2 regions of the Sphingobacterium sp. UGAL515B_05 genome follow, and region 2 is predicted to be linked to the other one. Evidence: riboswitches for the same ligand, from Rfam matches in the RefSeq annotation. Region 2 holds a riboswitch; the other holds the start of a gene.
The links. A riboswitch is a leader RNA that binds a small molecule or an ion and turns the genes downstream of it on or off. The one in region 2 is predicted to bind S-adenosylmethionine.
Positions count from the first base shown of each region.

Region 1: it holds a riboswitch for S-adenosylmethionine, as region 2 does, so the genes downstream of both, metE (5-methyltetrahydropteroyltriglutamate--homocysteine S-methyltransferase) here and OK025_RS18000 (O-acetylhomoserine aminocarboxypropyltransferase/cysteine synthase family protein) in region 2, are expected to answer to the same signal.

Region 1 is NZ_CP109907.1:1,314,953-1,319,175, forward strand. Features, by position in the region: gene OK025_RS05355 (HAMP domain-containing sensor histidine kinase) at 1-1,253, shown strand, start outside; gene OK025_RS05360 (response regulator transcription factor) at 1,356-2,045, shown strand; SAM riboswitch class I at 2,232-2,335, shown strand; gene metE (5-methyltetrahydropteroyltriglutamate--homocysteine S-methyltransferase) at 2,414-4,223, shown strand, end outside.
Region 2 is NZ_CP109907.1:4,393,028-4,397,250, reverse strand. Features, by position in the region: gene OK025_RS18005 (FUSC family protein) at 1-1,089, shown strand, start outside; SAM riboswitch class I at 1,270-1,382, shown strand; gene OK025_RS18000 (O-acetylhomoserine aminocarboxypropyltransferase/cysteine synthase family protein) at 1,638-2,948, shown strand; gene OK025_RS17995 (alpha/beta fold hydrolase) at 2,982-4,025, shown strand; gene OK025_RS17990 (homoserine dehydrogenase) at 4,063-4,223, shown strand, end outside.

The DNA of each region.
Region 1 (4,223 bases), 3.1 Mb from region 2:
CAAAATTTAGGGTAGCCACGTTACCACCAAGAGAGAATGCAAAACTTGCAAAAACCATCTCTGATTTGGAAAAAAGGCTCGATGTGCTAAACAGAAAGAATTCTTGGTCCGGTTTCAACGTTTACGACTCCGTTGCTATGCTCGGTGGTAAAAAGGCAGATTACATCGAAGATGTTGCTATTGGAATGGAGCTAGCAAAGCGTCCGTTAAAGGATCGGTTGAATGTCATCATTGTCCAGGAACTGATCAAAGATGAGTTGGCTCAACGCGATATTAAAGCTCCTTTTAATATTGAAATATGGAGTACAAACAATATATTGCTAAATAATATCCTAAACGAGGCTGCTTTAAACAACCCTACTAATACAACGAAATACTCTACTGCTCTATTTAAAGGTGATATCGGTGCTGCACCAGGAAAATTAACAATCTACTTTCCCAATAAAAAGGCAATAATCGCAGATAATATGGGCTATCTGCTTCTGCCTATGCTTGCACTCCTATTCTTATTGGTGGGTTGTTTTGCATATACATTGATTATCATCTTCAGACAAAAGAAAGTTTCGGAAATGAAAACAGATTTCATCAACAACATGACGCACGAATTTAAAACACCTGTTGCGACCATCATGATTGCCAGTGAATCGCTGAAAGACCCCGACATCAATGCAGACCATAAACGTGTTCAAAAATTAGCCAATATCATCTATGACGAAAATGTTAGGCTAGGAAATCACATCGAACGTGTACTTGATCTAGCTCGATTGGAAAAGGAAACATTAAAGTTAGACCAGGTAGATGTGCATATTAATGATCTTGTTTCAGCAGTTACCGACAGTATGCAGTTAAGGATGCAAAATATAGGCGGAAAATTTTCCATAGATCTAGCGGCAACGAAAGATGTAGTTGTTGGTGACGAGCTGCATTTTTCAAATGTATTTTATAATCTACTGGATAATGCGATTAAGTACAACAAAGGAGATCTGCATGTGAATATACAATCAAAAAATGTCGGTGATACCATTGTCGTCACCATTGCCGACAACGGTATTGGGATGAGCCGGGATCACCTGCAAAAGATTTTCGACCAGTTCTACCGTATTCCAACAGGAAATGTTCATAATGTCAAAGGATTTGGTCTTGGCTTAAGTTATGTACAGGATATCCTGAGAAGGCTGAACGGAAAAATTACAGTTAAAAGTGAAAAAGATAAGGGCACGACCTTTGAAGTAATTTTGCCTATTAAAAAATAAAACGTTCCTTTTTTGTATATTTCCTCTTTAAAAAATTTCAAAGGTTGAGGAAAGCTGATTTATCAGCATCAAGGGACATTGGTGAAAATTAATATAATCATTATGCAAAAGATATTATTAGCAGAAGATGATCCTAATTTGGGGGATCTTTTAAAAGACTATCTCGAATTAAAGGGAAAATTTGACGTCACATTATGCACGGATGGAGATGAAGCGATTTCTCAATTCAAAAAAAATAACTACGACCTCTGTATTTTCGATGTCATGATGCCAAAAAAGGACGGTTTTACAGTGGGGCGTGAAATCAGAAAAACAAACAATACTGTTCCTATTATCTTTGCCACAGCAAAGGGGATGATGGAAGATAAAACCGAAGCCTTCGAATTAGGGGGAGATGATTATATCACAAAACCTTTTCGAGTAGAGGAATTATTGCTCCGCATCAATGCTTTGCTGAAACGCAGTGTTCGAGACAAAGAAGAGGAAGTGGTTGCTGATAAATTTGAAATTGGCGATTATTTCTTTGATTATACAAGTCAGCAAATTTCTTACAAAGGACAGATGCAAAAACTATCCACTAAAGAAGCGGAACTACTACGCTTGCTTTGTTTAAAGAAAAATGATGTGCTGACCCGGGAAGAAGCTTTATTAAAAATATGGCATGATGACAACTACTTTACGGGTAGAAGTATGGATGTATTTCTCAGTAAACTTCGTAAATATCTAAAAGAAGATAGTAAAGTTGAAATTGTCAATGTGCACGGAAAAGGTTACAAACTTTTGGTAAGCTAAAAGCATGGGGAATGAGAAACAGTCATTCCCCATTTTTTATGCTACACAGCGTATTGAAACAGGACATACACTAAATCATGGATGAAAAGAAAAGAACAAAACAATTTTATCCTTAGTAGAATATAAAAAATTGACGCACTTTTATAAAAAATTTGCATTTCAAAAAGAAATGTTCTAACTTAGCGTCGCTTATAGAGAAAGGCAGAGGGAATAGACCCGATGAAGCCTTAGCAACCTGTCCCTTGACAAGGTGCTAAATTCTACCCTACTTGATATGGGAATGATAAGCCGAAGTCACCAAATTCTAGTGTGTCCTTCTCTCTCTAGCAAGAAATATAGTTGAAAAAGAAATATTAAAAACATTCATTATGTTATTGACTAACAATTTAGGTTACCCTCGTGTGGGCGCGTTCCGCGAATTGAAAAAAGCCAATGAGGCCTATTGGGCTAAAAAATCTTCTGTTGAGGAATTATTGGACACAGCAAAAAAAATTCGTGAAGGCAATTGGAAAACACAAAAAGATGCTGGAATAGATTTGATCCCTTCCAATGATTTCTCTTTTTACGATCAAGTATTGGATTTAACCCTTACTGTTGGTGCAATTCCTGCTCGTTACCATTCTTTATTGAATAAAGTAGATAACAATTACAGCTTAGATCTATATTTTGCCATGGCGCGTGGTTTCCAACAAGAAGGAATCGACGTGACGGCAATGGAAATGACCAAGTGGTTGGATACGAACTACCACTATATGGTGCCAGAATTCACAAAAGATCAAGAATTCAAATTGACGTCCGAAAAATTCTTAAATGAATATAACGAAGCAAAATCATTGGGCATCGATACTAAACCAGTTCTATTAGGTCCTATCACTTACCTTTTGATCGGTAAAGAAAAAGAAGCTGGCTTCGACCGCATCGATTTATTGGATAAACTTGTTCCAGTATATGAGCAAATATTAGCTAAACTAGCTGAGGCCGGTGCGCAATATGTTCAGATTGACGAGCCTTTCTTAGCATTGGATTTAGATGCTAAAGTAAAAGCTTTATATCAACCAACTTTCGAAAAATTAGCTGCAGCAGCAAAAAATATCAAATTAATCGCGACGACTTACTTCGAAGCTTTAAAAGATAACGAAGATATCGCAGTTAACCTACCTATCCATGCTTTACATTTGGATTTGGTACGCGGTGAAAACCAATTGGATACGGTACTAGCTAAAGTTCCTGCTTCATTAACATTATCTTTGGGTATTGTTGAAGGCCGTAACATCTGGAAAAATGATTACGAAAAATCATTGGTTAAAATCAAACAAGCTGTTGATGCATTAGGAAAAGACCGTGTATGGGTAGCTCCTTCTTCATCATTGTTGCACGTTCCTTTTGACTTAGACAATGAACACAATGAGCAATCGCTACCAGCTGAAGTAAAAAACTGGTTAGCATTTGCTAAACAAAAATTAGCTGAGGTAAAAGACTTAGCCGTATTAGCAGAAGGTGAAGTTGATGCTGAAACAGCAAAACGCTTCGAAGCGAACAAAGCTGCAGCTGAAAGCCGTCGTACTTCTCCACTGATCCACAAACCAGAGGTTAAAACACGTACAAGCAATATCACTGATGACGATGCGAAACGTACTTCAGCATTTGCTGACCGTAAAGCAGCGCAACAAGCGAAGTTCAACTTGCCGGCATTCCCTACCACAACTATTGGTTCATTCCCACAAACGAAAGATGTTCGTAAATGGAGAGCAGACCTGAAAAAAGGTGCTATCACGCAGGCAGAGTACGATAAAGCAATCGCAGAAGAAACTGAAAACACAATCCGTCTTCAAGAGCAATTGGATATCGACGTATTAGTACACGGCGAATTCGAACGTAACGACATGGTTGAATACTTCGGTGAACAATTGGCTGGTTACGCTTTCACACAAAACGGCTGGGTACAATCTTACGGTTCACGTTGTGTAAAACCTCCAATTATCTATGGTGATGTATACCGTCCTGAAGATATGACTGTCCGTTGGTCTTCATACGCTCAATCATTGACTAACCGTCCGGTTAAAGGTATGTTGACTGGTCCGGTTACGATCTTACAATGGTCTTTCGTACGTAATGATCAACCGCGTTCAACAACGACTTACCAAATTGCATTGGCGATCTTGGATGAAGTACAAGCGT
Region 2 (4,223 bases):
AACTTTAAAATTAATGCCCTCTTACAGGATTTAAAAGAAATTCAAGAAGAGCAGGCCGGTCAAGCAAAAAGTATATTATGTTCGATCATAAGCAACATCGAAGCAATTATTGATGTACTCAACCGAATTCAGGTGGCTTTTTATCAAAATCAGGAAATCCAGGATAAGATTGACTGTAGTGAGTACCAACAATTTATCAATCGACCTTTGCGCAATCTCGCTGATCTAAAAAGTAAACTCCATCTGAATAACCCGCTTTTTCGCTTTGCCGTTCGGATGGCTCTTCTTTTTGGAACAGGTGCATTGATTGGTATTCTATTTTTGGATTTTAAATATACCTATTGGATCTTACTAACGATCGCTATTGTTGCCAGACCAGCATTTTCAATGACAAAAAAGCGTAATATAGAGCGTATTGTAGGCACATTCTCGGGTATAATAGTTGGCATATTCTGCTTAATTGCTATTCATTTTCTCCCGGCTCTTCTTACCATAGCTGCATTAGGTCTTTTCGGATTCTTTTTATTCAATCGATCTAATTACATGGTCAGTGTCATCTTTATTACCTTGGGAATTGTGATTGCGCTCAATTTGTTTGAAGGCAATATCAATCTCATTTTAGGCAGCCGAATGCTTTTTACACTTATTGGAGCATTCTTGGCTATAGCAGGTTATTTCTTGATACCTGTACGCCAGAGCACTGGCATGGTTCAGCTGGCAAAAGAGGTATCTCTTTACAACGAACATTATTTCCAGATCATCAATAACCGTCTGTCGGACGAAAGACAAAGTTCCTTTGATATACGACTGGCTCGCAAAAAAGCACAGACTGCCATGGCCCTGTTTTCAGACGCTATCAATCAAATGAAAAAAGAACCCGAACACAAATGGATGGATTGGTCACATATCCACCATTTTCAGGCACTCTCTTATCAGGTCAACTCCCATTTGGTGGGTCTTTCGCTATCGTTAAACAAAAAGACGAATCACCACCTGACGTATGATATCCATAGTAGAATTGATGCACTTAAACCTCTTTTAACAGATTTAAATCAAATTGCAGAACGGATCAACTTAAAGAAATCATAATACCCGATTGGCAGTTACTTATCTAGTTTCATGGGACAATATGTGATCCAATCGGTATGTTATTCAAAATTCCTTTAACTAAAAAATAGCTTTTCTTTTGCTTTAATAAAAAAAGAATTTATATTTGTATCGTCTTCGAAAGAAGATTCTAATCAACACCTCCCTTAATCAGTAGGTCTTGATTTATAAAGAAGTGGCGAGAGACTGGCTCAATGACCCACTGGCAACCTTCAATTTGTTTGAAAAGGTGCCAATTCCTGTCCAAAACAATATCGTTTTGGAGCATATAAATAACATAAGACAATGATTATTAAACTACTGAAGTCCATTAAAAATTCAGGTTCAACACAAGTGAGCCGCACGATAAGCGAAAGTGTAAGCCATCATACCACTGTATTGATGCGAATGCGTATGCATATGCACTTCCACGCTTGTTAAAAATCATTTCCTTTTTCTTGGATAAAGATTTAACAGACCCTTCAAGGAGGTGTGTATGCTTCTCTTTTTACTTAACAATTTCTTTTTGAACCCTTAAAATCTGATATATTATGTCTTCAAACAAAAATTTAAAATTCGAAACTCTTCAGGTTCACGCTGGCCAAGTCGCTGACCCTACTACGGGATCTAGAGCAGTTCCTATATATCAAACAACATCCTTTGTATTTGAAAATGCCGAACACGGCGCAAACTTATTTGCATTAAAGCAGTTCGGCAATATTTATACACGGATTATGAATCCTACTACGGATGTTTTCGAACAACGTATTGCGGCACTGGAAGGTGGAGTCGCGGCTGTTGCTGTTGCATCTGGCCAGGCGGCACAGTTTATTGCATTAAATAATATCTTGGAAAGTGGTGACAATTTTGTTGCCGGATCCAACTTATACGGCGGTACATTCAACCAGTTTAAAGTTTCTTTTAAACGCCTGGGCATCGAAGCTCGATTTGCAACGGACGCCGAGGCAGATAAAATTGAAGCCCTCATTGATGATAAAACAAAGGCCATCTATGTTGAAACAATTGGAAACCCAAGTTTCAATATTCCAGACTTTGAGAAAATTGCTGCAGTAGCGAAAAAATATGACCTACCGTTAATCGTCGATAATACTTTTGGCGCTGGAGGTTATTTATTTAAACCTTTGGAGTATGGTGCAAATGTGGTGGTAGAATCGGCTACTAAATGGATCGGTGGACATGGTACAAGCATTGGCGGTGTCATCGTCGACGGCGGAAACTATAATTGGGGCAACGGAAAATACCCGCAATTTTCCGAACCATCTGAAGGCTATCATGGCTTAGTTTTTTCCGAAGTTTTCGGTGAAGGCGGACCGTTTGGAAATATCCAATTTGCCATTCGGGCACGTGTGGAAGGGCTTCGGGATTTCGGACCAGCACTCTCCCCTTTCAATTCATTCTTATTATTACAAGGACTTGAAACCCTATCTTTGCGGGTACAACGCCATGTAGACAACACTTTAGAGGTAGCTAAATGGCTTGAGGCGCATCCACAGGTAGAAAAAGTAAATTATCCGGGCTTAAAAAGCTCTCCGAGTTTCGCTAACGCACAAAAATACCTTAAAAATGGCTATGGAGCAGTGCTTTCTTTTCAGCTCAAAGGTGACGCAGCACAAAAGGCCAATAGCTTTATCGACAGCTTAGAATTAATCAGTCACCTGGCCAATGTTGGTGATACGAAGTCATTGATTATCCATCCGGCAGCGACTACTCACCAACAATTGAGTGATGAAGATCAGGCAAATGCTGGAGTGTTCAAAGGTTTATTACGTCTTTCTGTAGGAATAGAACATATTGATGACATCAAAGCTGATTTACAACAAGCTTTTGATAAAATTAAATAATCAGATTTTTTCGGCTTAAAACGTAAACGTAAAATGAGTAAGCATATTTATCTGCACCCGGAGCCTTTTGTATTTGAAAATGGAAGAGAGCTTACTGATTTACAAATCAGTTATGAAACATTTGGCAAACCCAACGCAGATCGCAGTAATGTGATCTGGGTTTGCCATGCACTAACGGCCAATGCGGATGTACTGGATTGGTGGTCAGGTCTTTTTGGAACAGGTGAATTGTTTGATTCAAACGATTATTATATTATCTGCGCCAATGTCATCGGATCAGCATATAATAGCAGTAATCCGCTATCTATAAACCCAGCTACTGGACAACCTTACTACTTATCTTTTCCTGAATTTACAGTAAGGGATTTGGTCAAAGCCCATCAATCTCTTGCAGACCACCTGGATATCAAACAAATAGAGATCCTTATTGGGGGCTCATTGGGCGGTCAACAAGCATTGGAATGGGCCGTATCGCACAGTATAGCCATCAACCATCTAATCGTCGTTGGAACAAATGCCGTCCATTCACCATGGGGTATTGCATTCAATGAAAGTCAACGTCTTGCCATTACAACTGATCGAACCTTATACGCCAATCATCCCGATGGCGGAGCTAAGGGTTTAAAAGTTGCACGCGCTATGGCACTGTTGTCTTACCGCAACTATACAACGTATGCCAACACACAAAAGGAGGATGATAACGAAAAACTCGATCATTATAAAGCATCCTCCTATCAAAACTATCAGGGTGAAAAATTGGTGAAACGCTATAATGCGTACAGCTATTACTTCCTAACCAAAGCAATGGACAGCCATAATTTGGGTCGTGGAAGACGATCTATCGAATCCGCTTTAGCGAGCATCGACTGCCCAACTTTAGTGCTGAGCGTCAATACAGATTTGTTGTTTCCTCCACAAGAGCAACAATTTATCGCTCAACATATTCCCAATGCCCACTACCAGGAGATTGAATCTACCTATGGCCACGATGGATTTTTGATCGAAACAAAAAAACTCACTAAAATTATCAGCAGCTTTCTGCAGGAACAAAAAGTGTACATCAACGAATTAGTATAAGAGAATAAAATACATATAAGAGAATTTAAGAAGAGATATGAGTAATAAATTAACAATAGGGATGTTTGGGTTTGGTGTTGTAGGCCAAGGTCTTTACGATATCATCAAAACCAAAAATCTTAATCTGGAGATCAAGAAATTTGTCATTAAAAACGGTGATAAAAAACGCTCGCTACCAGCAGATCTATTTTCTACCGA